2 regions of the Paenibacillus sp. FSL H8-0048 genome follow, and region 1 is predicted to be linked to the other one. Evidence: riboswitches for the same ligand, from Rfam matches in the RefSeq annotation. Region 1 holds a riboswitch; the other holds the start of a gene.

Region 1 (15,265 bases):
GCCAGCCTGATGCGCTGGGCTTCCCCGCCGGATAACGAACCCGCTGCCCGGCTAAGGGTCAGGTAGTTGAGCCCCACATTCACCAGGAAGCCGAGCCGGCTGCTGATTTCCTTGAGAATCAGATGGGCAATTGCTGTTTCTTTCTCGCTAAGCTGGAGATCTGCGAAGAAGTCCAGGCAATCCCCAATCGACAGATCCGTCACATTCGCAACATTCCGCTCGTTGATGGTCACCGCCAGAATCTCTTTCTTAAGCCGCTTGCCCTTACATGAATGGCAGGGCTTGGCGCTCATGAAGCCTTCAATGAACTCACGGATTCCTTCGGAAGCTGTATCGCGGTACCGGCGCTCCAGATTAGGAATGATTCCTTCAAAAGCAACCAGGGCGTCTTTGCGCTGGCCGAAGTCGTTCTCATACCGGAAGCGGATCTTCTCACTGCCCGTTCCATGCAGCAGCTTGTTCATCTGCTCCGGGGAGAGGCTGCTAACCGGTACATTCTGCGGGATCTTGAAATGCTCGCACACCGATTTCAGGAACTGCGGATAGTAGTTCGATGTACTGCCTGTCCAGGCCAGGAAAGCTCCTTCTTCAATGGACTTCTCCATATCCGGGATCAGCAGATCGGGATCGACTACCATATTCATCCCCAGCCCGTCACACTCAGGGCAAGCCCCAAATGGACTGTTGAAGGAGAACATGCGCGGCGCCAGCTCTTCTATGCTGAATCCGCAGACAGGACAAGCGAAGCTGGCACTGAACAGCAGCTCTTCCTGGCCCATCACATCAACGAGAATCTGACCACCGGAAAGCTTCAGCGCAGTTTCCAAGGAATCGGTAAGCCGGGTCTCGATGTCATCCTTAATTACAATCCGGTCAACAACAACCTCAATCGTATGCTTCTTATTCTTTTCCAGTACAATGTCTTCCGTCACTTCGCGCAGTTCACCGTCCACACGTACACGGACGAAGCCTTGCTTCGAGATATCTGTGAACAGACCCTTATGCTCACCCTTACGGCCGGAAATGACCGGGGCCAGAATCTGCAGCCGGGTCTTCTCCGGGTATTGCATAATCCGGTCCACCATCTGTTCAACGGTCTGGGAAGTGATCTCTATGCCATGATCCGGACAATGCGGATGGCCGATCCGGGCAAAGAGCAGCCGCAGATAGTCATAGATTTCGGTAACCGTCCCAACCGTGGAACGCGGGTTACGGCTAGTCGTCTTCTGGTCAATTGATATGGCCGGAGAGAGTCCGTCGATGGAATCCACATCCGGCTTCTCCATTTGGCCCAGGAACTGGCGGGCATAGGCAGACAAAGACTCCACATACCGGCGTTGTCCCTCGGCGTAGATGGTGTCGAAGGCCAGGGAGGATTTACCCGAACCGCTCAGTCCCGTTAGCACGACGAAGCGGTCACGCGGAATCGTTACGTCGATGTTCTTGAGATTATGGGCCCTTGCGCCCTTGATTACTATACTTTCATGTGCCAACGGTACCTCTCCTTTAAGGGGAATTTAAAATGGAAAAACATTTTGGGAAAATATTTTCGATCCCTCCCAAACCCTCCCTTCCAAGGGAGGGCCCCAAGGGTTGCACCCTCTGGACACCCGCAAGCTCGGCGGAAGGAATTAGGTTGGTGAATGGACGGCTACTGGGGCAATGGGCCCGCTAACCCCTACGGGGCCGCTCCTACGATTAGAGCGATTCGGCTCACTGTGGCTTGCCGACAACGCTGTCCCTTCGGGATACGCGCTAAGAAATTAACTGCGGGCTGTTCCTGCGGAATGCGCAAAGGGCTTCAACTGCACGCCGTCCCTCCGGGATACGCGCTAAGGGCTTAACTGCACGCTGTCCCTCCGGGATGCGCAAGGGCGTGGCCCCTTTATCTTCAAAAGGAACGGCCTGAGTAGCGCCGTTCCCTGGATCGTTAACTTCAGCGCCGGGTTACTCTGCCCGCAATTCAAGCAAGGCATCGCGCAGTTCGGCGGCGCGTTCGAATTGCAGGTTCTTGGCGGCGTCCTTCATCTCGGCCTCCAGACGCTGCATCAGGCTCTGCTTGTCTTTCTTGTTCAGCTTGCCGCCGACACCGGTGAGGTAATCAGCCTTGGACTCGGCCACCTTAGTCGCCTCGATGATATCGCGCACCTTCTTGTTGATGGTCGTCGGGGTAATCCCGTGCTTCTCATTATGAGCGATCTGAATCTCACGGCGGCGCTGGGTCTCGCTCATCGCCTTCTCCATGGAGTCGGTGATGCGGTCGCCGTACATAATGACCCGGCCCTCCGAGTTACGGGCGGCACGGCCGATCGTCTGGATCAGCGAACGCTCGGAACGGAGGAAGCCTTCCTTATCAGCATCCAGAATCGCGACCAGCGACACCTCAGGCAGGTCAAGACCCTCTCTGAGCAGGTTAATACCGACCAGCACGTGGAAGGTACCCAGACGGAGATCACGCAGGATCGCCATCCGCTCCAGCGTCTTGATATCGGAGTGCATATAACGTACCTTGATACCAATCTCCTTGAAGTAATCCGTCAGGTCCTCAGACATCTTCTTCGTTAGAGTGGTTACGAGTACACGCTCATCGCGTTCTACCCGGTCACGGATTTCGCTAATCAGATCATCGATCTGTCCTTCGGTTGGACGCACTTCAATGATCGGGTCAAGCAGACCGGTAGGACGGATAATCTGCTGAACCATAGTATCGCAATGCTCCATCTCATAAGGCCCCGGTGTTGCGGACACATATACAATCTGACTCACCTTGTCTTCGAATTCCTCGAATTGCAGCGGACGGTTATCCAGCGCAGACGGCAGGCGGAAGCCGTGCTCCACCAGGACGGTCTTCCGCGCACGGTCACCGTTATACATCGCCCGGATCTGCGGCAGCGTCACATGGGACTCGTCAATCACAATCAGCATGTCATCCGGGAAATAGTCCATCAATGTGTAAGGAGTCGCTCCCGGCTCCCGGAAGGTAAGCGGACCGGAATAGTTCTCGATCCCCGAGCAGAAGCCGACTTCCTTCATCATCTCGATATCATAACGGGTCCGTTGCTCCAGCCGCTGCGCCTCCAGCAGCTTGCCTGCTTCGCGGAGTACAGCCAGCCGCTCCTCCAGCTCACGCTCAATATTGACCAGCGCTACACGCATCGTCTCTTCCTGGGTTACGAAGTGAGACGCCGGGAAAATCGCGATATGATCGCGTTCGCCGATCAGCTCGCCTGTCAGAACATCAATCTCCGTAATCCGTTCGATCTCGTCTCCGAACAGCTCTACCCGGATCGCATGCTCGCCCTGGGATGCCGGGAAGATCTCAACGACATCCCCGCGCACACGGAACGTACCACGCACGAAATTAATATCATTACGCTGATACTGGATATCTACGAGCCGGCTCAGAATCTGATTGCGCGGCTTCTCCATCCCTACACGCAGAGAGAGCAGCAAGCTTCCGTATTCCTGCGGCGAACCGAGACCATAAATACAGGACACACTCGCCACAATAATAACGTCACGGCGTTCGAACAGTGAGCTGGTTGCCGAGTGGCGGAGCTTGTCGATTTCTTCATTTATGCTGGAGTCTTTCTCAATGTAGGTATCGGAGGAAGGAATGTACGCCTCTGGCTGGTAGTAATCGTAGTAACTGACGAAGTAATCCACGGAATTGCTCGGAAAAAATTCTTTGAACTCACTCGCCAGCTGCGCAGCAAGCGTCTTATTGTGCGCAATGACCAGCGTCGGGCGGTTCAACTTGGAAATCACTTGTGCGATGGTAAAGGTCTTGCCTGTACCTGTCGCTCCCAGCAGCGTCTGGTGCTTCTTGCCCTGCCGGATGCCGTCCAATAACTCTTCTATGGCATGAGGCTGATCGCCCTGGGGTGTATACTCGGACTCCAGTGCAAAAGTCTTCGTACTGACGACAATATCACTCATTTGCCCGTCTCCCCTCTATCGTCTAGAATATATGAATATATTATAATTTTAACCCTAATCATCCTTCATCCATACCAAGCTGAAAAATATGGAAGATAGGAATGCACGTTCCCGTTTATTATACAGCGTTGCCCAGACTGTTGCAAACCATAATATATAGAAATTTAAGGAGCCTGAATTTATGGATTTCATTACAATACTCGGCCTGCTGGCCGGAATTGCCGCTATGATCGGCGGTTTTCTGTGGGAAGGCGGCAGCCTGTCCGGCCTGCTGCAGCCCAATGCTGCCCTGATCGTATTCGGCGGTACCCTTGCGGCGGTGCTTATCAGTTTCCCGGCGTCCAAGCTCCGCACTATTCCGGCGGCGCTCCGCCTGGCTTTTGGCCGGCAACGGGACACCAGCCGGGAACAAGCCGAAGAGCTGATTGCCCTGGCTGCACTCACGCGGCGCGGCGGTGTTCTCGCATTAGAGAAGCGGGCGGAGGAGCATCCTGATCCTTTTACCCGTGAAGGCCTGTTTCTGATTGTCGACGGCAATGACCCTGATCAGGTCCGCCAGATCCTGGAGCTCGGGATGGATGCCAAGGAGCTGAAATATGAAGGCTATGCCAAAATATTCGAAGCCGCCGGCGGCTATGCACCGACCATGGGGATTATCGGCACCGTTATGGGGCTGATCCGGGTTCTGAGCAACCTAACGGACCCTTCCAATCTGGGCGGGTCAATTGCCGTAGCTTTTACAGCAACACTCTATGGCGTAGCCAGCGCTAATCTACTCTTTTTACCCATTGCCTCCAAAATCAAATCCCGCAGCCAAAGTGAGCTGGGCACCATGGAGATGCTGCTCGTCGGCATTCTGTCCCTGCAGAACGGAGATCACCCGCATCTGGTCCGGCAAAAGCTGGCCCCCTTCCTGACAGACGCTCCTAAACGCAGCAGCAGTACCAGCCCGGGGGAACCGCTATGAGACAAAGAAACCGCCGGCAGCCCCGCGCCTCCGCAGGCAAGGAGAGCCGGGACCGCTGGATGATTACCTACGCGGATCTGATCACGCTTCTGCTGATTTTCTTCGTGATTCTGTTCGCCATGAGCAGCCTGGATTCGCAGAAATATGCCATTGTCAGCGGCTCCTTATCGGATACCTTCAAGAGCGGAAGTACAGTGCTGGAGGGCGGAAGCGGCGTACTTGAAGGCAATCAGGGAATTACAGGGACTGACGTTTCGAAGGGTCATACTGAAGACAGTGGAACCGCTGGCGGTCCTTCTGCTACAGGCTCCGCGGATTCGGACGGGCTGAATGGAAACGGACAAACAGGAGATGGGGATGGACACCAGCCGTCAGCGCGTGAGCTTGCTTTTCGGGAACAGGAAGCGAAGCTGGCTGCTCTTATGGGCGTAATCACCCAGTATGTGGAGGAGAATAACCTCGGGGAACAGATTTTTGTTGCCGATAAACCGCAGGGCATTGCCATCACGCTGAGTGACCGGTTCCTGTTCGATGCGGGTAAGGCCGAGCTGAAATCCCCTGCTTTCCCTGCCCTGCGCCAGCTCTCCGGCCTGTTTCGCGGTATCGGGGCGACGATCAGCATCGAAGGCCATACCGACAATGTTCCTGTGACCCCCGGATCGTTATACAGAGACAACTGGGAGCTATCCGGCGCCCGTGCGCTGTCCGTCCTGCGCTTTTTTCTGGACAAAGAGGGGCTGAGCCCTGATACCTTCCAATATGCAGGGTACGCCGATACCCGGCCCGCCTATGATAATACAACCGCAGAGGGAAAGCAGCGGAACCGCCGGGTTGAATTGATTGTGCTGCGGCAGCTTCAGGAGGAAGAATAGCCGGCAACCGCTCAGTCTATGGCAGATCCTCACTGGCAAAGATACAGTAAAGCTGATCAAGGAGTTGGAGCTTCGTGCACGCAACAAAAGGAACGCCGGATGCTACCCGTTTTTTGGAGCTTCTGCGGCTGTCGGTTTCATTGGTATTGATTATTTTCGCCCAGATTACTATCACTGGCTTCGTAGGCTTTTTTGTTGTATTTCTGCCCTTTTTGTCCTCCTCTTATTCCCCGGGAAGCCTGCTTACCGGAATGAAGTTTCTGATTGCCGGCTTTGCCTTTGCGCTGCCTTGGCTCGGATACTGGTGGATGATGTACAGCTTATCCGGGAATGGCCGCATCCGTGGCTTTTTTCTACTTTTGCTCACCTCGTATTTAGCCCTTATATTTATTTGTATGCAGATCGATCCGGTCTACAATCCGGAAGCCATGATTCCCGGTTCTGCAAGAGAATCTACCTTTCTCGTTTGTATGGCCATGTCTGCCGTAATACTTTTCCCGTTTTATTCGCTTGGCGTTTATATCTTCGTGCTGAGACCTGTCAAGCGTCCCCGAAAAAGATACCGTTTCCTGCTGCTGTGCCTTCTGTTTGCTGTGGCGGGCCTGGTTCTCTTGCCCTTTCTGTGGCACTCTGCTCCCATCGTCTATCCCGGTTTGCTCAGCTTCCCGGAATAACAGACAGACGCAAAAAGACAGACCTCTCACATTAGTAACATCTAATGTAACAAAGAGAGGTCTGTCGTATTAACAGCCGCTTTCGCGGATAAGCTAACTTTTATTCCCCAACCAGTTCCTTGTACGCAGCCGCATCCAGCAGGCCGGTTACTGCCTCTGCGAACTCAGTATCAAGCTCCAGCTCAAAAATCCACCCGTCTCCGTAAGGCTGGTCATTGATCAGCTCCGGGCTGGCCTCCAGCGCATCGTTGATCTTGGTCACCTTACCGGATACGGGTGAATATAGCTCCGATACGGTCTTCACAGATTCGATACTGCCCACACTGTCGCCTGCTGAGATCGCCGCGCCCACTTCCGGAAATTCTACAAACACGATATCGCCCAGCAGATGCTGCGCATGATCCGTAATCCCTACACGTACTACGCGTCCCTCGCCCTGCTGCGCCCACTCATGCTCTTCGCTGTATAGCAGGTTGTCAAGCACTTCACTCATGTCCAAGCCGCCTCTTTTCCGTAATTGGAGTTCTAAATTTAGTTATAGCCTAAGTTATCGGCTTGCCTAATGTCAATATAACTGACAGTAAAATTAAATTTGTCAACTTTTTGACGTTTTTTGATTGACAGGGCGGAGGGTTACCCGGTTTAATGGAGTCAGTAGAAAAACATATGGTTTGCGAATGATGGCATAGGGAGAGACTGTCTCACAGGAAGACAGCGCCGAAGGAGTAAGCCCGGGATGGGTGAATCTCTCAGGCAAAAGGACCTTTGCCGGACGCATCTCTGGAGAGCATCCGGGTGCCTGCGCTGCAGGCTTCACGGATCACCAACGGGGAAACCTGCGCGGCATGGCAGGGTAACTCTCAGGTACCAAGGACAGAGCGAAAGTCCATTTATGCATACGTGCATAATGGCTTTCGCCTGTCCTTTTTCGTATGTAATCAGACCAAGGGAGTGACAAGATGGATGCTTTGAGAAGAACGCCTTTTTATGACCTCTATGCGGCTTATGCGGAGTCCAGATGTATTGATTTCGGCGGCTGGGAGCTGCCGGTGCAGTTCACGGGCATCGTGAAGGAGCATGAAGCCGTCCGTGAACGGGCCGGACTGTTCGATGTCTCGCATATGGGAGAATTCATGGTTACCGGGAGCGGCGCGGAAGCTTTCCTGCAGAGAATGACCACCAATGATGTCAGCCGCCTGAAAGACGGCGCAGCGCAGTACACCCTGATGCTCTACCCAAGCGGCGGAGTGGTCGACGATCTGCTCGTATACCGGCTGGGTGAAGAACGTTACATGCTTGTCGTCAATGCGTCCAACATCGATAAGGACTTCCAGTGGCTGCAGGAGCATCTAACCGCTGAATTCGGCGGCGTCACCCTGAAAAATATCTCGGATGAGACGCTGCTGCTCGCCGTGCAGGGGCCGCTCGCGGAGACGATTCTGGCAAAAGTCACGCAGGTGTCTCTAACAGAGTTAAAACCGTTCCACTTCATCGAACAGGCTGAAGTCTGCGGCGTCACCGTCCTGCTCTCCCGTACCGGATATACTGGTGAGGATGGCTTCGAGCTATATGCTCCCGCAGATACGGCAGCAGCACTCTGGAACGGCCTGCTGGCTGCTGGCGCTCCGCATGGTCTGACGCCTGCCGGACTCGGCGCACGCGATACCCTGCGTTTCGAGGCCAAGCTGCCGCTGTACGGCCAGGAGCTGTCGGCGGATATCACTCCGCTCGAAGCGGGTGTCCAGTTCTTCGTGAAGCTGGATGCAGGGGATTTCATCGGCCGTGATGCCCTGCTGAAGCAGAAGGAAGCCGGTCTGCCCCGGCGTCTTGTGGGCCTGGAGATGGTCGACCGCGGCATTCCCCGCTCCCACTATCCCGTGTACGCGGACGGAGTGAAGATCGGTGAAGTAACGACCGGCACCCAATCCCCTACCCTGAAGCGGAATCTCGGACTCGCCCTGCTGGACGCTGCCTATACGGAGCCGGGCACAGAGGTGTACGTGGAGATTCGCGGCAAGCAGCTCAAGGCTGCCATAATCAAAGCCCCATTCTACAAAAGAAGCCAAGGAGTGAAGCCGCAATGAAGCACCGCTATCTGCCTATGACTGAGCAAGACCGCACAGAAATGATGGAAGCCGTAGGCATCCAGTCCATCGATGAGCTGTTCGCCGATATTCCGCAGTCTGTCCGTTACCAGGGAACCCTGCCGATGTCCGGCGCTCTGGACGAATATGCACTGCTTCGCCATATGAAGAGGCTCGCAGACAAGAATGCCGACTTCGACACCCACGCCAGCTTCCTTGGTGCCGGATTATACGATCACCATGTTCCGGTCGTCATCAACCATGTGATTTCACGTTCGGAATTTTATACCGCCTATACCCCTTACCAACCGGAGATCAGCCAGGGTGAGCTTCAGGCGATTTTCGAATTCCAGTCCTATATCTGTGAACTGACCGGAATGAAGGTCGCCAATGCCAGTATGTATGACGGCGCAACGGCCCTGTCCGAAGCGGCTGTGCTGGCCGCAGGCGCCACCAAACGCAAGAAGCTGATTGTCTCCCGTACGGTTCACCCGGAAGCGCGTCAGGTGCTGCGCACCTCCGCCAACGCCTGGGGCCTGCAAATTGTTGAGATTGACTATGCTGACGGGGTAACGGATCTCACCAAGCTGGCCGATGCCATCGACAGCGATACCGCTGCTGTTCTGGTCCAGTCCCCCAACTTCTTCGGCGGGATTGAGGATCTGCGCCAGATTGAGCCGCTGATCCATGCGGTCAAAGGACTGCTCGTGGTCAGCGCGAACCCCATTGCGCTTGGCGTGCTGGAATCCCCCGGACGGCTTGGCGCAGACATCGTAGTCGGCGACGCGCAGCCGCTGGGTATCGCCGCCTCGCTGGGCGGCCCTACCTGCGGATTCTTCGCGGTGGCTGAGCCGCTCATGCGCCGGATGCCGGGCCGGATCGTCGGCCAGACGGTTGACCGGAATGGCAAGCGCGGCTTCGTGCTGACGCTGCAAGCCCGCGAACAGCATATCCGCCGGGAGAAGGCGACCTCGAATATCTGCTCCAACCAGGCGCTACTAGCGCTGTCTGCTTCCGTCTACCTGTCCGTGATGGGCAAGGAGGGCATGCGCGAGGTGGGTGAGCTGAACATCCGCAAGAGCCACTATGCCGCTGGGCGGCTGGCTGAAATCACTGGTGCAGAGCTTGTCTTCACTGCCCCGTTCTTCAATGAATTCGTCCTGAAGCTCCCGGAGGGCAGCAGTGTGAGTACAGTGAACTCCAAGCTGCTGAAGGAAGGCTATCTGGGCGGTTATGACTTAGGCCGGGATTATCCCGAGCTGGCCGGACATATGCTGGTTGCCGTAACGGAGAAACGAAGCAAGACCGAAATTGACGAATTCGCAAGCGCACTGGAGGGCTGTGTATGAAACCGGAACAAAGTCTGATTTTTGAATTAAGCCGTCCCGGCCGCTCGGCCTACTCCCTGCCTCTGTGTGATGTGCCGAAGGACGAAGGCCTTGATGCACTCATTCCCGGAGGGCTGCTGCGCAGTGAGCCGGTTGTGTTACCTGAAGTATCCGAGGTGGATGTGATCCGCCACTATACCGCCCTGTCCCGCCGCAACTTCGGAGTCGATAACGGCTTCTATCCGCTCGGCTCCTGCACGATGAAATACAACCCCAAGATCAACGAGGATGTCGCCCGCTTCCCGGGACTCTCCAAGATCCATCCGTACCAGCCGGAGGAGAGCATCCAGGGTGCGCTTGAACTGATGTACACGCTGCAAAAGGATCTTGCCGCCCTGACCGGCATGGATGCCGTATCCCTGCAGCCTGCTGCCGGTGCCCACGGCGAGTGGACCGGCCTGATGATGATCCGCGCCTACCATGAGAGCCGCGGTGAGGTCCGCTCCAAGGTCATCGTGCCCGATTCCTCGCACGGCACCAACCCGGCAAGCGCCGCAGCCGCCGGTCTTGAGACAGTCACCATCCCGTCCAACGGTAAGGGCATGGTTGACCTTGAGGCGCTGAAGGCAGCTGTCGGCAGTGACACCGCTGCGCTGATGCTCACGAACCCGAGTACCCTCGGCCTCTTCGAGACGCAGATCGTCGAGATTGCCGCGATTGTCCATGAAGCGGGCGGACTGCTCTATTATGACGGAGCGAACTCCAACGCGATTATGGGCATCACCCGCCCGGGCGATATGGGCTTTGATGTGGTGCATCTCAACCTGCACAAGACGATGAGTACGCCGCATGGCGGCGGGGGGCCGGGAGCCGGACCGGTCGGCGTGAAGGCGAAGCTGATCCCGTTCCTGCCGCAGCCTACAGTGGCGCAGAACGGGGACGGCAGCTTCACACTGGACTGCGGCGGGCCGGAATCGATTGGCCGCGTCAAAGCCTTTTACGGCAACTTCGGGATTCTCGTCCGTGCTTATGCGTACATCCGCACCTACGGTCCTGACGGCCTGCGTGAGGTGTCCGAGAACGCAGTGCTGAACGCCAACTATATGATGCACCGGCTGGCCCCTTACTTCGAGATCCCCTTCCCGGGCGTCTGCAAGCATGAATTCGTCATGTCCGGCAAGAACCTTAAGCAATACGGTGTCCGTACCCTCGATGTAGCCAAACGGCTGCTCGACTTCGGCTATCATCCGCCAACCGTCTACTTCCCGCTGACAGTAGAGGAATGTATGATGATTGAACCTACCGAGACCGAGAGCAAGGAGACGCTCGACGGCTTCATTGAGACCATGATCCGAATCGTTAAGGAAGCCGAAGAGACGCCGGAGATAGTGATTAACGCACCGCATACGACTGAAATCAGCCGCCTGGATGAGACGCAGGCCGCGCGTAAGCCGGTACTCAACTGTTCTTGCGGTTAACCAGATCAATTCATATATTTTCAAATAGCCGGGTCAGGGATACATCGTATCGCTGCCCGGCTATTTGGTATGTACCCGGAAGCGGATTCTCCCGGCTATGGCGTAAGGCGCTTCACGAACTGGAAGCGGTCATTCACCCGCATTTTACTGTAGATACTCTTCAGCATATTGCGCACGGTGCCTTCACTGATCCCCAGATCGCTCCCGATATGCAGCGCGCTCTTCTCCATCAGCCACAGCCTCGCCACCTCCTGCTCCCGCGCGGTCAGCTTATATTCCAGAAGCGTGGCTTCCAGCCGGTACCGCTGCATCTCCGGGTTCTTCTCCATCCACTTCTCCATGATATTCTCGGCAATCTGCTGCACGAAGGGAATGGCGAACTCAATTGGCTCTCCTCTATTAAAAGAAATATCAACATATCCGTAAACGCTATCATCATCCTGCAATGGAGCGCACACACAGTTCCAATCCCGGAAGGTCTGATCCGTATGCTCCGTTCCCCGCACCACCCCGATGCAGTTCATCTCCATCGCCAGCGATACGGCATTCATTCCCGCCTGCTGCCTGCTTAAGCTGACCCCCGGGCGCAGCTCCGCCTGCTCCATCTCCGCCTGCGTCTCCGGAGAAGAATAGACCAGTTCCAGAATGGTACCCGCCTTGTCCGTCAGGAATACCACATAAGGAATAGAGAGCAGCTGGCTTAATTTGTTCATTTCACTGCGGATCGAAGAAATCATAGCTCTATGATAGATATGCTCTCTGGATTCTTCAGATACACCCGCCACAGACATCCCGCCTTGGACTTGGGCCCTAACTGCCTCCAGAGGCCGGAAGGCTTCAAGTTCGCTTGCTTCTAAATCCCCAGGCATACTCCATGCTCTTGATTGATTAAAGACTCTCACAAACGATCCCTCCATATTTACCAATTCCTATATTATCAATTTTAAAAGAAAGCATTATAACATACAATTACGGAATAATGAACATTCAGTATTGGATCTGTAAATCCCCGCGTTAGCGCTGTAAAATGTAGAAATCTGTTCATCTTATATTTCTACATAATTCCAGGAGGTTCGACATGCTTCGCATCGGCTATCTATCGACTACCCTCAATTTGGCTACCGCAATGGTATCCTTCCTGCGCTTCGGCAGTAATTATGCCCTGTTCATTATGGCCAGCTACACACTCTTAACCCTTGCGGGATACCGGCTGCTGCAGAATAAAAGGACCCTGCATCTGGTTCCGCTGCTCACCTTCAGCTGTTCATTCCTCTTATACAATGTGACCTATGTATTGTTGAAGCAGATTAACCTCGTAGACCTGTATGCGGTAGACTGGAGACTTGAGGTTCAGCTGGCGCTGCCCCTGCTGGTAGGGTTCGCCGTCCAGACTCTGCTTAAGCGCAGTGGCAAATCCCGGTTGGTATAGCTATCGGGGGTTGCCGCTTTTTTTTGCAAAATCGACCTAAACTGATAGTTTTCGACATCGGCTCAGTGATATATTTACTCTTACGTCTTTGAGCCAGCTGAGGATTCAGATATTTTCTCCGCAGCCATCTGCGGTAACGCTTTCAAAGAAATGAACAGGAGGGTTAAGCTTGAGTATGATTGAAGCCAGAGGACTGAGTAAGTCCTTTATGCAGGCGGTGAAGGAGCCCGGCCTAAAGGGAGCGGTGAAGCATCTGTTCCTGCCCCGGCATATTGAGAAGGTGGCGGTCAAGCCGCTGGATCTGAGCATTGAAGCCGGAGAGACGGTGGCCTACGTGGGACCGAACGGTGCCGGTAAATCGACTACCATCAAGATGCTGACCGGCATTCTGATGCCGTCCTCCGGGAGTATCTCGGTGAACGGCATCAATCCGTACCGCAAAAGAATGGAGAACGCCGCCCAGATCGGCGCAGTTTTCGGGCAGCGCACCCAGCTGTGGTGGGATATTCCGATTGCCGAGTCCTTCTCGCTGCTGAAGGATATCTATCAGATTCCGGATGCCCAATATAGGAAGAACATGGACTTGTTCACCGAAATGCTCGGGATGAGCGAATTCATCCACCTGTCCGCGCGGAAGCTCTCGCTGGGTCAGCGCATGCGTGCCGATCTGGCTGCTGCCCTGCTGCATAATCCGCCGATTCTGTATCTCGATGAGCCGACGATTGGCCTTGACGTATCTGTGAAGGAGAAGATCCGCGGGTTCATCAAGCAGATCAACCAGGAGCAGCAGACGACTGTGATGCTGACGACCCACGACCTGGGCGACATTGAGGACCTGTGCAAGCGGCTGGTCATTATCGATCACGGCGCGATTATTTATGACGGTACGCTGAGCGAGGTCAAGGCCCGTTTTGCCAAAAACCGGGTCATCTTCTTCCAGGTACGCTCCCCTATGCCGGAGTTGTACAAGCTGCTGGAGCAGAGTCCCGGGCTGAAGCTGGAGCAGCAGAGCAGCCAGGAGTTCTCGGTCACTTTTGACCGGTATGAATATACCGCCAGTGAAGTGGTCAGCCGGGTGATGAAGCATGGGGAGGTCCTCGATTTCCGCATGGAAGATACCCACATTGAGCAGGTCATTAAGGCTGTCTATGACGGCCAACTGGACTTGAACGAGCACCGGGGAGCAAGGGGGCAGGGGCACCATGACGACAGCAGCCCGGCTTAACAAATACAGAAGCATTGCCAATCGCTCCTTGCAGAATGTGATGGCCTACCGGAACTCCTACATCATTAATTTACTCGCAAACTCCATTAATCTGGTCGCGATCTTCTTCCTCTGGCAGGGAATCTATGGCGGGCGTGAGGCGGTGGGCGGCTACTCCTGGGATCAGATGAAGACCTATCTGCTGGTGACCTTCCTGGCCAATTCCGTCTTATCCTGGTATTCCGAGACCGCCATCTCCGGCAAAATCCTTGACGGCAGCGTCGCCATGGACCTGCTGAAGCCGATTGATTTCCAGACGGCCCGATTCGCCGAGACCCTGGGCGCCAGCCTGCTGGAAGGGGCTATCAGTACGGTAATGCTGATCGTGTTTGCCACCTTCCTTACCGGAGTGACCTTCCCCCACTCGCCGATCGTCTATCTGCTGTTTGCGGTCAGTCTGCTCTGCGCGGTTGTGGTCAAATTCGGCGTGGTCTATCTGGCGGCTCTGTTATGCTTCTGGTCGACGGGGTCCCTCGGGATTGTCTGGACGCGGATTGCGCTTACTAACCTGCTGTCGGGCGCACTGGTGCCGCTGGCATTTTTCCCGGACTGGCTGGAAAAGCTGGCGCTACTGCTGCCCTTCCAGGCCATCATTCATACGCCGACGATGATCTTCCTCCAGCAGGCAGATACCGGGGAGAGCCTAAGGCTGATCGGGATTCAGCTCTTTTGGGGAGCAGGACTCTGGATGGCGGGCAAAGCCATGTGGAACTGGGCGGTCCGCCAGGTGACCATTCATGGAGGCTAAGGCGGAAGGAGGACGCAGAATGAAATTATCGCAAATGCTCTATCTCTATAGAAGGCTATATGTGCAGCAGCTTAAGGCGATTCTGGAGTACAACAAAGACTTTTATATCCTAATGTGCTCGGCGGCCTTGACGCAGGTATTGGGATTCGTGTTCCTGTGGGTGATCTATGACCGGATTCCGGATATTCAGGGCTGGCAGTTCTGGGAGGTCACCTTCATGTACGCCATGATCTTCCTGACGGAGGGGGCGGGTTCGCTGTTCTTCGAGGGCAGCTGGCGGCTGGGCAGACTGGTCAACACAGGGGAGCTGGACCGTTATCTGCTGCGGCCGGTGCCGGTGGTTCTTCAGGTGTTCTGCACGGGGATTGGGATTAACGGACTCGGTAATCTGCTCATCGGCGGAGTGATCATCTGGCAGTCGCTCATGCACAGCCCTATCCACTGGACTGCGGGCAAGGCGGCGGTGCTGCTGCTGCTGTTCA
Region 2 (15,265 bases), 460 kb from region 1:
TCCGGCGCAGCTGTTCAGTGTTCTGTTCAATAAAGCGCTGGAGGCAGACGCCGATGGCGGCGGCTTGCTCAGCTACGGATATTTCTCGGGTGAGAACATCACCGGGCTGGAGAAGGGACGGCCGCTGTTCGTCCGTTCGCCGGAGAGCCGGTTCACGCTGGGCAACTTTATGCGGACGCATTTATTCTCTGCTTTTGGCGCGCTTAAGATCGGTATGGATATTCTGACCTTGAAGGAGCAGGTGTCCATCGACAGCATTCTGGCGCATGGCGGCTTGTTCAAGACGCCTGTTGTCGGACAGAGAATCGTAGCTGCTGCGATGAATGTTCCGGTCTCTGTGATGTCAACAGCCGGAGAAGGCGGCGCGTGGGGGATGGCGATTCTGGCTTCTTATATGAAGAACAGAGCGCAGCAGGAGCGTCTGGATGATTTCCTCGACCAGAAGGTCTTCAAGGATATCGAAGGCGAGACCATTCATCCGGTTACGGCGGATGTGAAGGGCTTTGAATTGTTCATGGAACGCTACACGGCGGGTCTGGCGATTGAGCAGGCCGCTGTAGATCATCTTGTAGAGAATGGGGGGAATTAACACATGCTGGAGCAACTGAAGGAAGAGGTATGCGAGGCGAATCTGGAGCTGCCTAAGCACGGGCTGGTCAAATACACCTGGGGCAATGTGAGCGCGGTGGACCGGGCGAGCGGCCTGTTCGTCATCAAGCCGAGCGGTGTCAGCTATGACAAAATGAAGCCGAGTGATATGGTCGTTGTGGACTTTGACGGCAATGTGGTGGAAGGAGAGATGCGGCCTTCTTCAGATACAGCTACTCATGCTGTACTCTACAAGCATTATGCCGAGATCGGCGGTATCGTGCATACCCATTCTACGTGGGCAACCATCTGGGCTCAGGCCGGACTGGATGTTCCGGTTATGGGGACGACACATGCAGACACCTTCTACGGTTCTGTACCGTGTACACGGTTCCTGACCCAGGAAGAGATTGACCGCGGGTATGAAGCAGAGACCGGGCATGTGATCATTGAGACCTTTGAACAGCGGGGGCTGGATGTCATGGCGATTCCCGGCGTTCTGCTGAAGGGCCATGCGCCGTTCACGTGGGGCAAGGATGCCCACGCCGCTGTGATGAACAGTGTGGTGCTGGAGGAAGTGTCCAAGATGAACCACTTCGCCCGCCAGCTGAACACCTTCGCCGAGGAGCTGCCGCAACGGATTCTGGACAAGCATTATCTGCGCAAGCACGGCAAGGACGCGTATTACGGGCAGAAGTAACTGACTTTTACCAAACTAATTTTCACCAAACTAATAGAGAAGAGGATGAATGATATGTCGACAGTAAGTGACAAGCAATTCTGGTTCGTCGTAGGATCGCAGCACCTGTACGGAGATGAAGCGCTGGGTGAAGTGAAGGCTCATGCCCAGGAAATGACCGATGCGCTCAACAATAGCGGAGTGCTTCCTTATCCGCTGGTATTGCAGGATCTGGCCGTTAGCGCAGACAAAATCACTTCCATCATGAAAGAAGTGAACTACCGTGACGAGGTTGCCGGTGTAATCACCTGGATGCACACCTTCTCCCCGGCCAAAATGTGGATTCGCGGCACGAAACTGCTGCAGAAGCCGCTGCTGCATCTGGCAACCCAGTACAATGAGAGCATTCCTTGGGCGACCATTGACATGGACTTCATGAACCTGAACCAGGCTGCCCATGGCGACCGTGAGTATGGCTTCATCAATGCCCGTCTGAAGAAGCAGAATAAGGTCGTTGTAGGATACTGGGAACGCCCGGAAGTCCAGAAGCAGATTGCAGAATGGATGGACGTTGCCGTAGCTTATAACGAAGGCTTCAACATCAAGGTTGCCCGCTTCGGCGACAACATGCGTAACGTTGGCGTGACCGAAGGCGACAAGGTAGAAGCCCAGATCCAGTTCGGCTGGACCGTGGACTACTTCGGCATCGGCGATCTGGTGGCTTATGTGAATGAAGTGAAGCAGGAAGAGATCGATGCCCTGTTCGCAGAATATACCAAGCTGTATGCCGTTGATTACGGCACGTACAGCAAGGAAGATTGGGAAGCCAGCGTGAAGGTGCAGGCGAGCTATGAAATTGCCCTTAAGCGCTTCTTGGATGCAGGCGGCTACAATGCCTTCACCTCCAACTTCGAGGATCTGCACGGCATGAAGCAGCTTCCGGGTCTGGCTGTTCAGCGCCTGATGGCCCAAGGCTACGGCTTCGCTGGAGAAGGGGACTGGAAGACTGCGGCTCTGGACCGCCTGATGAAGGTGATGAGCCACAACCTGAACACCGGATTCATGGAAGATTACACTTATGAAATGGCAGCCGGACAGGAAGCGATTCTCCAGTCCCACATGCTGGAGGTTGATCCGAGCCTGGCCAGCAACCAGCCGAAGATCATCGTGTCCCCGCTGGGCATCGGCGACCGTGAAGATCCGGCCCGTCTCGTCTTCGACGGCAAGGCAGGCGAAGGCGTCGTGGTATCGATGGCCGACTTCGGCACCCACTACAAGCTGCTGATTAACGAAGTTACCGCCTTCGAGCCAACCGTTCCGGCTCCGAATCTGCCGGTAGCTCGCGTACTGTGGCAGGTAAAGCCTAACTTCCAGGACGGCGTTAGAGCCTGGATCGAGAACGGCGGCGGCCACCATACCGTTGTATCGCTGAACCTCACTACTGATCAGATCGTTACCTACGCCAAGCTGGTAGGACTGGAATACGTGATTATTAAGTAATAAGAGTTACTTGTTAGAGTAAAGCATGTTAAGAAGAGCGAAGGGGCGTATAGCCCTCTCGCTCTTTTTGTTTGGCAGGTATGGTGGCGCGGCGGCAGTATGCAAAAGATATCTGCCAATCCTGCCGGGAAGCGTGTGAAAGATGTATGCGGAAAACCGAATACAATTAGCCGCTGCGAGGTTACACGTCCCAATGTATGCGAAAAACCGAACACATTGCGGCGGATTTGGTCGCGCGGACCAAATGTAATCGAAAAACCGATCACAATGCGTCGCTGCTGGGCAATCGGCTCCAATGTAATCGGAAAACTGATCACAATGCGCAGCCGCGAGGCAATCGGCTCCAATGTAATCGGAAAACCGATCACAATGCGCAGCCGCGAGGCAATCGGCTCCAATGTAATCGAAAAACCGATCACAATGCGTCGCTGCTGGGCAATCGGCTCGAATGTAATCGAAAAACCGAACACAATGCGCCGCTGCTGGGCAATCGGCTCCAATGTAATCGGAAAACCGATCACAATGCGCAGCCGCGAGGCAATCGGCTCCAATGTAATCGAAAAACCGATCACAATGCGTCGCTGCTGGGCAATCGGCTCCAATGTAATCGAAAAACCGATCACAATGCGCAGCCGCAGCGTTCAGTCTGCTGAATGCGCTAGCGCAGTGGTTCATATGGCTGGTGCTTCTGGTATGCCTGGTGCTCCTGGTGCCCCTAACGTCCCGCCCGCCCCGCTCACTTCCTATTCCGCGCACGGTATTGCTGCGGCGTGGTGCCGACGATCCGCTTGAACAGGTTGGAGAAGCTGCCGAGGCTGGTGTATCCGACCTGCTCTGCGATGTCGGTGATCTTCAGCTCGGTCTCCTCCAGCAGTTGCTTGGCCTTCTGCAGCCGCTCCTGTATGATCACATCCGAGATTGACAGCCCGGTCTCCTTCTTGAACAGCCGGGACAAGTAGGCCGGGTTCAGGTAGACATAGGCCGCGAGTTCATCCCGGGTGATCTCTTCGCTCAGGCGGGAGCGGATATACTGCCGGATCTTGGTGACCGTGGCCGAGGATACATTATTGCTGGTCTGCAGTAAGCGCATTACGGCTCGCAGGCATTCCACCGCCCAATGCTGGAGCGAAGCGGACTGCTTCGGATAATTCTCCTTATCCATCAAGGGCTTCAGCTCGGCTGAGGCGTGTGCGGATAAGCCTTTTTTGGCGAGAACGGTGTGTACAATGAACAGGATGCCGTGGATAAGCTGACGGTGCAGCTCACTTGTCCAGCGGCCGGCCTCAATGCTCGAGAACCACAGGGTCACTCGGCGCTCCAGCTCCTCCAGCTCGCCAAGCTCCAGAAGGGTCGCCCATTCTCCGAAGATATGCATGGGTGCTGCCTGAGGCACGGGCGCAAGCGGCTGATCCCGGCCATACATCTGATCCTCCGGTCCGAACACCTGACGCGAGCGGTTCAGGTTGCGTTGTTCCCGCTCCGTGACATCCGTGTATGCGCTCATGATACCGGACAGAGGGACACCTGCGCTGATGTAGATTGACAGGGAGCAATGCAGCAGCCGCCCGCAGGTATCCAGGAAGGTGCGGCCATTCTGCTCCAGCGTATGCCGGGCGGCGTTCATATCGCCCCGCACGTAGATGACCGCCAGATTATGGCCGAGCTGATCCTGCAGCACAGTGCCTTCCAGCCCGCTTAGCAGCAGCTCATCGGCCATGTTGCGCAGCGCATATTCCATAATCGTCTCATCCCGTGCGCTAAGATTCTCCTTCCACTGCTCCAGTCCCAGCAGAGCGAGGAAGTAGCGGTCCCCGGGCTGCAGATCCAGATTGTAGGTGTTCGCCGGAAGGGTGAGCGATTCCAGCACGGGCGCCGCCCGCTGGCTGAGAATATCCTGCCAGAACCGTTCTACCAGCAGGGGAAGCTGATGCTCCCATTGTCTCCGGTACTCCTGGATCAGGGTCTCGAACTGCTGCTGCTCCTTCTGCCTGCTGATCTCGAATAGCGCCTCACGGGAGATCTTCATCAATTCCTCATAGTCTACCGGCTTGAGCAGATAATGGAAGGCGCCGTGATAAATCGCGCGCTGGGCATACTCGAAATCGGCATGGCAGGTCAGCATAATCGTCAGCGTGCCGGGGGCAGATTGCTTCACCCAGGCCAGCAGCTCCAGGCCGCTTCTGCCGGGCATTTCGATATCGCAGATCAGCAGATCTACGGGCTGCTGCTCAAGAATAGCAATCGCCTGATCCACGTTCTCCGCCAGACAGACATCCGACACGCTAAGCGCGCTCCAATCCACCCCCTGCTGGAGGCCCAGCAAGGCGAAGTATTGGTCGTCAACGATTAGTACTCTGTACATTGAACGTCACAGCTCCTTTTGAACGGGTAGTCTGATCTCCACAACCGCGCCTCCGTCTGGAGCGTTATGGAAGGTAAGCCGTGCCCGGTTGTTATAGAACATCAGCATGCGTCTGTATACGTTCCATATTCCCAGATGGCGGTCTGTCGGCTTGCGCTCATACACGCCTTGATTGAGCATGTCGAGCTGAGCCGCGGAGAAGCCCGGCCCGGAATCGCGGATCTGAATGGCAATGCAGGAGTTGCCGCTCTCCCCGGCTTCTTCACGGACAGTTATGCCAACGTTGAAGGGCTTCGAATTGTTGACGAAGCCATGCTTGATGGCATTCTCAACGAAGGGCTGGATCAGCAGCGGCGGAATCAGTGTAGACTCAAGCTCTTGCGGAAGCTGCACCTCATAAGACAGCTTGTTCGGATACATAACCATCTGAATCTCGATATAATTCTGAATATGACCCAGCTCGCCGCGCAGCGGAATCCAGGCGTCATTGGTATTCATAATGAAGCGGAAGTGGGAGACCAGATGTCCGATCATCTTTTTGATCAGCGCATATTGCTTCAGCTCTACCAGATGAAAGACGATATTCAGGGAATTCATGAAAAAATGGGGATTGATCTGCGCCTGAAGATGCTTCAGCTCGGCCTGCTGCACCTTCATCTGCTCCTCATACACATCAATCTTGAGATTGCCGATCTGCTCGGCCATCTGGTTGAATTGCATGGTAATGATCTGGAACTCCCTGCTGTTGCCATCCTTCAGCCGGTATTCCAGCTGTCCCTTACCAAGGATACGCATCCCGCTGGTCAATTGCTGGATAGGCTTGAACACCAGCCTGCTGAGCAGAGCCAGCAGGATAACCATCACGAGGATAATGGCGAAGGGAATAACCTTGATGATCCGCTGGAAGATCGGCAGCTCGTCCAGAATCGATTTCTCGTCAAGCAGGAAGAAGACATTCAGATTGGAATACTGCGAAGGCTTGTCAATCAGCAGATAAGAATTGCCGTTGCTCAGCCGGATCGCTGCATCCACCGGACGGTCAGGGCGGCCGAGCTGGGTGCGAATGAGCGCAAGATCTTCACTGGCGAACTGGCCCCAGAGCAATTTACCGTCATTGTCGATCATGCCCACCTGCCCGCTGCCTCCGGTAGACTCCAGCTGGGTCAGCGGCTGGGCCAGAGAATCGATACTGACCAGTACCCCCATGAGAAGCCGTCCGCTCTTGTCCGGCAGCACCTTGAATAACACCGGCTCGTCGCCGAGGGTCACAGTCTCCCACTTCAGGGAGCCCTGGAGATTAGGCGACTTCAGGCGCGAGGACAGCCCGGAGGCAATGACCTCCTTCTCCTGGTAATATTCTCTCTGGCTGCTGAGGAATAACTCGTCCCGGTCCTGATGGTAGACGAAGACACTGCGGATAATGGTGTAGTAGCTGACATCGCTGTACCACTGGTCCATCAGCTTACGGATGGACAGGTAATAATTGACGCTGTCGGGACCGCTGTCCGAATAGAGCTCCAGCAGCATATTTTCATTGGCGGTACGCAGCAGATAATGGCTGGTCTGCTCCAGCAGCTCATCGAGTGTACCTAAGTGCAGGGTCAACGTGTCTGAAGCAGACTTCGCAACCTTCTCCCGGACAATGTTGGTGGAATAGAGATTGGTGTAGGAGAGGAAAAGGAACAGCGGCGTGACCAGCAGCAGGACAAGGGCACTCACTTTGAATCGCAATGATAGTTTCACAGTCATCCCCCTTATCCTTAGGTACATTTACACGCTGAGCGGCAGGAAAGGGGAAGGACGGCTGCCGTCCTTCCCCTTTGCTTAAAATATAAGAATTTGTATGTTCCACACGACAACATATCCTTATATTTTTCGCTAAAACGGGTGCCGTCCTTAAATAAGGACGGCATAGTCGTTTCCACTTGTTTATTTTGGTTGTTTAGCCTTCCACGCATCGTATTGCTTCTGAACCTCGGCGCGGATCTCTTCAATGCCGTTAGCCTTTAGCTTATTATTGTATTCCGTCAGCACCTTGTCTACTCCCAGGCTGCCCGTTTCCAGCAGCGGACGGAATTCCTTGATAATATTGCTGACCACAGAGACCTGTGTTTTGACAGCGTCGGTATTGAAGTTGAAGCCGAAGGACTTCACCTTATGGGCACTCTCGTTATAAGCCTTGAACTTCTCCCATTTATCGGCACTTTCACCTTCCCACAGATAGGTTATGGTCTGGTTGCCGAACATCCATTCAATTCCCGGTGCCCAGCCGGTATCGGCACGGGTAGCAATGCCGTCAGGCAGCTTGATGAAGTTGTCCTTGCCTTCTACCTTGACATACTGCCGTCCCTCTACGCCGAAGTCAATCAGATTGACCAGAACCGGGTCGGTATGCAGCAGGTTCAGCAGCATCATTGTCCGCTCTGGATCAATTGAGGTGCGTCCGATGGCCATCATGGAGTTGCTGACGCTGGCGGTGCTGATCTCGGGTTCATTCCCCTTCAGCTTCACCAGTTCAATGCCGGTGGCAATGGAATCTTCCTTGTCGGAGTCCGGTTTGTCTGAACCGAATTTCATCCAGGTCTTGCCGGCCTTGAAAGCGTCTTCAGTACTGGTTTTGGTCGTTGCCGCATCTTTATTGATGTAGCCTTTGGCGAACCAGTCGCCGTAGAGCTTCATACGGTAGATCGCCGTGTCAGATTCCATCGAGCTGATCACCATCTTATCGGTCTTGGTATCCAGGACGATTCCGGCAGGAGCGCCTGCCACCAGCTCATAGCGGAAGTTCTCCTTCATGCTCTCTCTGGTCTTGTCGAAGTAGCCCAGGGTGTCCGAGCCGCTGCCGGAGAGCCAGATTGGCGCGATGGCCGGTTCCTTCTCCTTGATCGTCTGCAGCCATGGCTCCAGATCCTCCAGCGTCTCAATCGAGTTCACATCGAATCCGTATTTATCCACCAGATCCTTGCGGAACATAATGGTATGGCTCTCGCCGATTTCCTTATTGGTCGGAATGGCGTAGATTTTGCCGTCCACCTTGCCGCCGTCAAAGAAGCGGGGGTCCAGGGTGTCCTTGATGCCTTGTCCATATTTGGCTAACAGATCATCCAGCGGCAGGAATGCGCCTTTGGCTACGTTATTGGCGAAATCCGCCCAGTTCGGGGCAAAGGTCAAATCGACCTGTTCACCGGATTGATAGGCCAGTGCCATCTTCTCGGCCCAGGAGGACCAAGGGAGTCCCTGGAAGTCAATCTCGGCGTTGATTTTTTCTTTGAGATACTTGTTGATCTCGTCTACAACCGCCTTGGTATCATTTTGCGGGAAATTTCCGACCGTGTACACTTTCAGCTTGCGGAACGTTGAGGTGTCAGGATTCGTGCTGCCTTCCGTGCCTGCTGTTGTAGCTGCTGCTGTCGATTCTGCCTTGGAGGGTGCGGATGCACCTGAATTGCCCCCGCCGCATCCGGTAATGCCCAGTATCACGGCGGTTAGGGCAGCAAGCACCGCGCCCGAGCTTCTGGTTGTTCTCATTTGTATGAACCTCCTCAATGATAATTAGATCATATATTCTAACCGGCATTTATGCCAGAGCTAGACCCATTAACCTTTGATAGCCCCAATCGTGAGGCCCTTGGTGAAGTACTTCTGGAAGAACGGATAGATGAACAGAATCGGACCAATCGACAGCACGACCATGGCCATCCGCAGACTTTCGGTTGGAACGGATTCCTGTACCATCAGGGCGACACCGGTGCCGGCAAGCTGGGTTTTGAAGAACTCGGCCTGGCGGATCATCTGAATCATAACGTACTGCAGGGAGAACTTATTGGTGTCATTAATGAACAGCATGGAGTTGAACCAGTCATTCCAGTACATCAGCGTAGTGAACAGTCCGATGGTCGCCAGCACAGGCAGGGAGATCGGCAGCACCAACTGGAAGAAGATCCGCCATTCCGAAGCTCCGTCGAGCTTACCGGATTCAATCATCTCCTCCGGGATGGTCTGCTGGAAGAAGGTACGGGTGATGAAGATATAGAAGGCATTGGACAAGCCGGGCAGAATCAGCGCAACCAGCGAGTCCTTCAGATCGAGATAGTTCACGTATAGCAGATAGAAGGGGACAAGCCCTCCCGAGAACAGCATGGTGATCAGCAGGTAGAAGTTGAATGTCTTTTTAAAAGGAAAATCCTTCCGGTAGAGCGGATACGCATACAGCGCAATCAGCAGCACGGCCAGAACAGTTCCGATAAGGGTAACGGTCAGGCTGACGCCATACGCCTTAACCAGTGTCTCCGAATGCTTGAACAAATATTGGTACGCGGAAGCATCGATATGATCGGGCCAGAACTTGTATCCCTGCAGCGTCAAGGCCTTCTCGTTCGTTAAGGAGATAGCGACAATGAGCACAATCGGCAGGATACACGCCAGGCTGAAGGCGATGAAGAACACATTCAGAATAATCTGGGCGGTGGTGGAGCCTTTGGTATAAGGGTTGCTTCGGGATGCAGTAGTCATTAGAATCCTCCGTTTCTAGAAAAGAGCCGTATCGCGGTTCAGCTTACGGGCCAGAGCGTTCGCGCCGATGACCAGGAAGAATCCGACGACCGATTGATAGAAGTTCGCCGCAGAGGACATCCCCAGGTCATTGAGCTGGATCAGGCCCCGGTAGACATAGGTGTCGATGACGTCCGTAGTTGAGCGCAGCGCACCGGAGTCCAGAGTCACATGGTAGAACAGCCCGAAGTCAGAGCGGAAGATGCCGCCCATGTTAAGAATGGTGAGAATGACCATGATCGGCGTAAGCAGCGGCAGGGTGATCTTGGTGATCTGCTGCCATTTGCTGGCCCCGTCCATCACCGCAGCTTCGTACAGCTCTTCGCTGATGCCGGTGATGGCCGCCAGATAGATGACACTGCCGATACCGATCGAATGCCACATCTTGGTGATCCACAGGATGTAAGGCCAAGCTTCAGGATGCATATAAGCATTCACCGAGGAGTAGCCGAACATCGGCAGAATATGCTTGACCAGGAAGCCATACTCCGGGTGCAGGAAGGCGTATACGATGAAGCTGACTACAACCATGGACAGAAAGTTCGGCATAATCATCACCGTCTGGAAGAACTTCGAAGCCAGCTTGTTACGCACCTCATTGATTGCAATCGCCAGCGAGACGGAGAGAATAAGGCCTGAGATAATGAAGACTACATTGTAACCCACGGTGTTGATGGTCACCCGCAGGGCGTCAGAGGTGGCGAAGAGGAACCGGAAGTTGTCAAGCCCGGCCCAAGGACTGCCCATAATGCCGTCAATGTAGTTGATATTCTTGAAGGCAATGAATAATCCGAACATCGGAATATAGCAGTTGATGAAAAAGATAATCGACGTGGGCAGCAGCATCAGCAGCAGCACCCGGTATCGCACGATATTGTGCAGCAGACGGCCGAAACGGCCCTGGGGCGGTGTCGCTGACTTGGTGTTCATAGCTTGTGGTGCGGGATTTGCCATAAGTTCTAACCTCACTCTACTTGTTCTGGATGAATTTATTATAGTAGAGCAGATGAACGGAATTCTTTCTTGCAAATGACTCTGTTTATTCAAAAATGACCTCATTGTGCAAAACTCCTGCTAAGCATTGAGACTTTTTTCACAGAGGATTGCTCACATTGCAAGTAATATGTTAGAATATCGGAATGCATTAACGCAGCACCAATTTAATACAGTACAAGAGCTATGAAGGCTATGGATCACACTATAGCTGGAGCAGCTTCTGGAGAGACTGCGGAGTTCCGCAGCGCCGAAGGGTTCACAATCTCAGGCAGAAGGACAGAAGAGTACCGGATTTGTTTTTGCTATGCGGATCAGCCGCTGCTGCAGAAGCTTATTTGGAACTTTTTATGCACCGGGAGATTGGATGATATCCAGTCTCCTTTTTTGCGTTACGTACAATGTTGTATACATTAAGGGGGAAACAGGAATGGCACAGACAGAATTAAAAAGAGAGCTTGCAAACCGTCACGTCCAGCTTATCGCTATCGGGGGAACGATTGGCACAGGGTTATTCCTGGGATCGGGCAAAGCCATTCAGCAGGCCGGGCCCTCCATCATGCTCACGTATCTGATCGTGGGGATTGCCGTGTTTTTTGTGATGCGGGCGCTCGGGGAACTGCTGCTCTCGAAGGCGGGGTATCAATCTTTTACGGATATTGCTGAGGATTACCTGGGGCCGCGCGCGGCGTTCATTACAGGCTGGACCTACTGGTTCTGCTGGATTATGACGGCGATGGCCGATGTGATTGCGGTGGGCGTCTATGTGCAGTACTGGTTCGATATTCCGCAGTGGGTACCGGCCGTCATCTGCCTGATCATTCTGCTCGGGCTGAATCTGCTGACGGTCAAGAGCTTCGGGGAGCTGGAATTCTGGTTTGCCCTGATCAAGGTAGTTACGATACTGGCTCTGATCGGCCTGGGCATTGTCCTGCTGGTGACCCAGTTCAAGACGGATGCAGGCTCCGTGTCGGTCCGCAATCTCTGGGAGCACGGGGGCGTGTTCCCGAACGGGGTGAAGGGCTTTCTGTTCTCCTTCCAGATGGTAGTGTTCGCTTATGTTGGCGTGGAGCTGGTGGGGGTATCGGCAGCAGAGACGGCGAATCCGGAGAAAAACATCCCGTCCGCGATCAACAAAATTCCGCTGCGGATTCTGTTCTTCTATGTAGGCGCGCTCTTCGTGCTGCTGTGCATTAATCCCTGGACCCAGCTTAGCGCGTCTGAAAGTCCGTTCGTGCGCACCTTCAGTCTAGTCGGGATTCCGATTGCTGCGGGGATTATCAATTTCGTAGTCTTAACCTCGGCGGCCTCCGCCTGCAACAGCGGGATGTTCTCGACCAGCCGGATTCTCTACAATCTGAGCAGACGGAATCAGGCTTCCCCGCAGCTGGGCAAGCTGAACCGGAATCATGTGCCCGCGAATTCCTTATTCCTCTCCACCCTGGTGATCTCTGCCGGAGCACTGCTCAGCAAGCTCATTCCGGGCCAGGCCTTCGGCATCGTGACTACGATCAGTGCCATTTGCTTCATCTGGGTCTGGGGCGTTGTGCTGGTCTGCCATATCAAGTATAAAAGGAACCGCCCGGACTTACATGCCGCTTCCAAATTCAAAGCGCCATTCACCCCGGTGATTAACTATGCTGTCCTGACGCTGTTCGCCGCCATTCTTGTGATCATGCTCTTTGCCGATGAGACCCGTCCGGCGCTGCTGTTCACTCCGCTCTGGTTCATCCTGCTGTTCGTTCTGTACTCCATCAGAAGCCGTAAGGAGAAAAGTGAACAGGAAATCAGTATAATCAATACATAAACTGATTTCAGGATGAAGAGGGTGCAGCCGCCGTATGAACAAGACAGACCGCATGTTAGCCATCGTACTGGAGCTGCAGCGCAAAGGGGTCGTACGGGCAGAGGATCTGGCGTCTGTCTTCGAGACTAGCGTAAGAACCATCTACCGCGATATACAGGCGCTTAGTGAAGCCGGAGTGCCGGTGGTAGGAGCTACAGGTCAGGGATATTCGCTGGTAAAGGGGTATTTCCTGCCCCCGGTCAGCTTCACCGCGGAGGAGGCTGTGACTCTGCTGATCGGAACGGATTTCGTGGAGCAGCGGTTCGATACGGAATACGGGGACCGGGCCTCCGCAGCCGGCAGGAAGATTGAAGCGGTTCTGCCGGTCGATGTCCGGGAGAATGCCTCCCGCATCCGTCAGAGCGTCCTGCTGCTGAATACCTCTAAAGACAGACTGCAAGGACAGGAGAAGGATTATATCGGGCAGATCCGCCGTGCGATTCTGGAGCAGCGAAAGATCAGCTTCGGGTATACGAAGGGCAGACAGGAAGCTGACGGAAGTCACCGGAGTGTCCGAATCGCCTCGCCATATGGACTTGTTCTGAACAGAGGCGCCTGGACCCTGGTCGCCTGGTGTTGGCTGCGGGAGGAGATCCGTCATTTCCGGTTATCCAGAATGAGCGGACTTACCCTTCTGGATGACCGGTTCGAAGTGCCTGTGGGTTTCGATCTGCACGAGTACCAGCCGGAGGATGACCGCCATGTGCGCGTGTGCATTTTGGTGCATCCCGAGATCGCTGACAAGGCTGCTGAATCGAATAACTTTTATCTGGAGGCAGTGGAGGACCAGGAAGACGGCAGGCTTATGACCTTCCGTGTGCGCCAGCCCGGGGACCTGCTGCAATGGGTGCTTGGCTGGGGAGCGGGGGCGGTTGTCCTGGAGCCGGAAGCCTTGCGTAAGCTTGTGCGGGAGGAAGCGGCGGGAATGCTGGAACGCTACTGACATAACGTTGTCAGTAGCGTTTGTGTATATTCAGGTCAGACCTTAAGAATAAAGGAGTTGCCTGAATATTATGAATATGAACCCTACAGAAGCCTTGCAGCAATTTGAAAAGACTGCGAATCACTATCTTATGGAATTAGATACCTTCAGTATGGAAGAGCTGCTGCGGCAACCGGCTGAGGGAGAGTGGTCCCTTGGGCAGATGGTCCAGCACTTGATACAATCGGCGCTGTACATGCAGCTCCGTAATATCGATCTCTGTCTGGCCGGGAACGGGGAAGCAGCGGGGAAGGAAGCAGAGATGACTCCGGATGGTAAAGCGGTTTTTGCCGGGGGCAGCTTCCCGCCTGTACGCGTTCATGTTCCGCCGTCCCCGCAGTATACGCCGGTGCAGCCGGAGAGCAAGGAGCAGCTGATCCAAGGCCTGAACACAGTGATGGAGCGTATGCGCGAGACCCTGCCGAAGCTTGCGCAGGCACCTGAGCACAGCACCGCCCCCCATCCCCGGTTCGGCCCCTTGTCTGCGGCAGAATGGTATCTGCTGATTGAAATGCACTACCGCCATCACTTGCTGCAGCTGAACCGGTTGAAGGATTTCATAGGATCAAGTGTAGCGTAATAGAAGAACGCCAATAAGCCGAAGCCTGTCAGTAGTAACTGAGGGCTCCGGCTATTTTGCTACATTGATCACGTCGAGGGCTCACGGGCAAAATGTAATCGAAAAAGCGATCACAATGATCAAATTTTAATTATTCATTTTTGAATAAAGGAGGTTTGTCGCAACATGTCGAACTTAACTCTTAATTTCGCTGTACCCTGAAGCTAACTGAATAAAAGGAGACCCTCACCTATGAAAAACATCGTACGCTCCCTTGAAGATATAATAAATCTCGCGCCCGTTCTGAAAGCTGCTTTTCCATACGATATCTCGATTGCCGTCTGTGATACCGAGAAGTTTCTCGCCTATTACCCTGGGGATTCCATTGATCTGGGGATTCGCGCCGGGCAGATTATTCACGCGGACGAACCTCTGTATCACGCACTGGCAAATGATGAATACTCAAGGGCCAACGTTCCCAAAGAGTATTATGGATACGAATTTGTGGGTACGGTCCTTCCGGTACATGGAGAGGATGAACGTGTCTGCGGGGCGGTCTGTATTCAGGTGCGCAGACAGACCGAGCTGCGGGAAATTGCCGACCGGATGGCACTGTCCCTGAATCAGGCTAATGCGCGGATCATGCAGGTAGCGGGCGGGTCTAACCAGCTGGCCGGCTTCTCTCAGAAGCTGCTGGTCCAGTCTGAGACCACTGCTGCAAGTGTCCAAAAAAGCGATGAAGTGCTGGCTGTTCTGAGGAAGGTTGCCGACCAGACGCATCTGCTTGGAATTAATGCGGCCATTGAGGCTGCCCATGCCGGAGAGAAGGGCCGGGGCTTCGATATTGTCGCCAGAGAAATCCGCAAGTTCTCACAGGAGACCGAGCAATCCGCGCAGCGGATACGGGACACCCTGCGGGAGATCCAGACAGCGATGAAGGGAATCGGCCAATCCATCGGTCAGATTGCCTCAGTGGGACAAGAGCAGGCAGCTTCAACGCAAGAGATGTCCAGCTTCATTGAGGAGATTCGGGCGATGTCTGAGCAGTTGAATCAGTTCGCGCAGAAGCTGTGAGGGTAAGTGTGGAAGCTGCCTGGATAAGCCCGCAAATCTTACAGATGTGCGATAATTGTAGCCGCCAGCGCCAGGAAGGCTGGTAGGCCCTGCATCAGCAGGATGGATCTCTTGGAGGTGAGTCCGCCGTA

Evidence for each region. A riboswitch is a leader RNA that binds a small molecule or an ion and turns the genes downstream of it on or off. The one in region 1 is predicted to bind glycine.
Region 2: another riboswitch for glycine. It lies ahead of NSU18_RS20745 (amino acid permease); the one in region 1 lies ahead of gcvT (glycine cleavage system aminomethyltransferase GcvT).

The regions. Positions count from the first base shown of each region.
Region 1 covers NZ_JBBODF010000001.1:5,285,039-5,300,303, reverse strand. Annotated here, with positions in the region: gene uvrA (excinuclease ABC subunit UvrA) at 1-1,493, opposite strand, end outside; gene uvrB (excinuclease ABC subunit UvrB) at 1,948-3,939, opposite strand; gene NSU18_RS22700 (flagellar motor protein) at 4,121-4,906, shown strand; gene NSU18_RS22695 (flagellar motor protein MotB) at 4,903-5,778, shown strand; gene NSU18_RS22690 (hypothetical protein) at 6,030-6,452, shown strand; gene gcvH (glycine cleavage system protein GcvH) at 6,553-6,945, opposite strand; glycine riboswitch at 7,130-7,227, shown strand; glycine riboswitch at 7,231-7,331, shown strand; gene gcvT (glycine cleavage system aminomethyltransferase GcvT) at 7,412-8,536, shown strand; gene gcvPA (aminomethyl-transferring glycine dehydrogenase subunit GcvPA) at 8,533-9,885, shown strand; gene gcvPB (aminomethyl-transferring glycine dehydrogenase subunit GcvPB) at 9,882-11,342, shown strand; gene NSU18_RS22665 (LuxR C-terminal-related transcriptional regulator) at 11,438-12,211, opposite strand; gene NSU18_RS22660 (hypothetical protein) at 12,421-12,771, shown strand; gene NSU18_RS22655 (ABC transporter ATP-binding protein) at 12,947-13,996, shown strand; gene NSU18_RS22650 (ABC transporter permease) at 13,974-14,783, shown strand; gene NSU18_RS22645 (ABC transporter permease) at 14,803-15,265, shown strand, end outside.
Region 2 covers NZ_JBBODF010000001.1:4,820,242-4,835,506, forward strand. Annotated here, with positions in the region: gene NSU18_RS20700 (xylulokinase) at 1-589, shown strand, start outside; gene NSU18_RS20705 (L-ribulose-5-phosphate 4-epimerase) at 593-1,288, shown strand; gene araA (L-arabinose isomerase) at 1,343-2,767, shown strand; gene NSU18_RS20715 (hypothetical protein) at 2,725-3,390, opposite strand; gene NSU18_RS20720 (response regulator) at 3,504-5,129, opposite strand; gene NSU18_RS20725 (sensor histidine kinase) at 5,136-6,872, opposite strand; gene NSU18_RS20730 (ABC transporter substrate-binding protein) at 7,059-8,657, opposite strand; gene NSU18_RS20735 (carbohydrate ABC transporter permease) at 8,727-9,641, opposite strand; gene NSU18_RS20740 (ABC transporter permease) at 9,657-10,610, opposite strand; glycine riboswitch at 10,887-10,966, shown strand; gene NSU18_RS20745 (amino acid permease) at 11,104-12,480, shown strand; gene NSU18_RS20750 (helix-turn-helix transcriptional regulator) at 12,515-13,462, shown strand; gene NSU18_RS20755 (DinB family protein) at 13,539-14,081, shown strand; gene NSU18_RS20760 (methyl-accepting chemotaxis protein) at 14,313-15,134, shown strand; gene NSU18_RS20765 (DUF1304 domain-containing protein) at 15,173-15,265, opposite strand, start outside.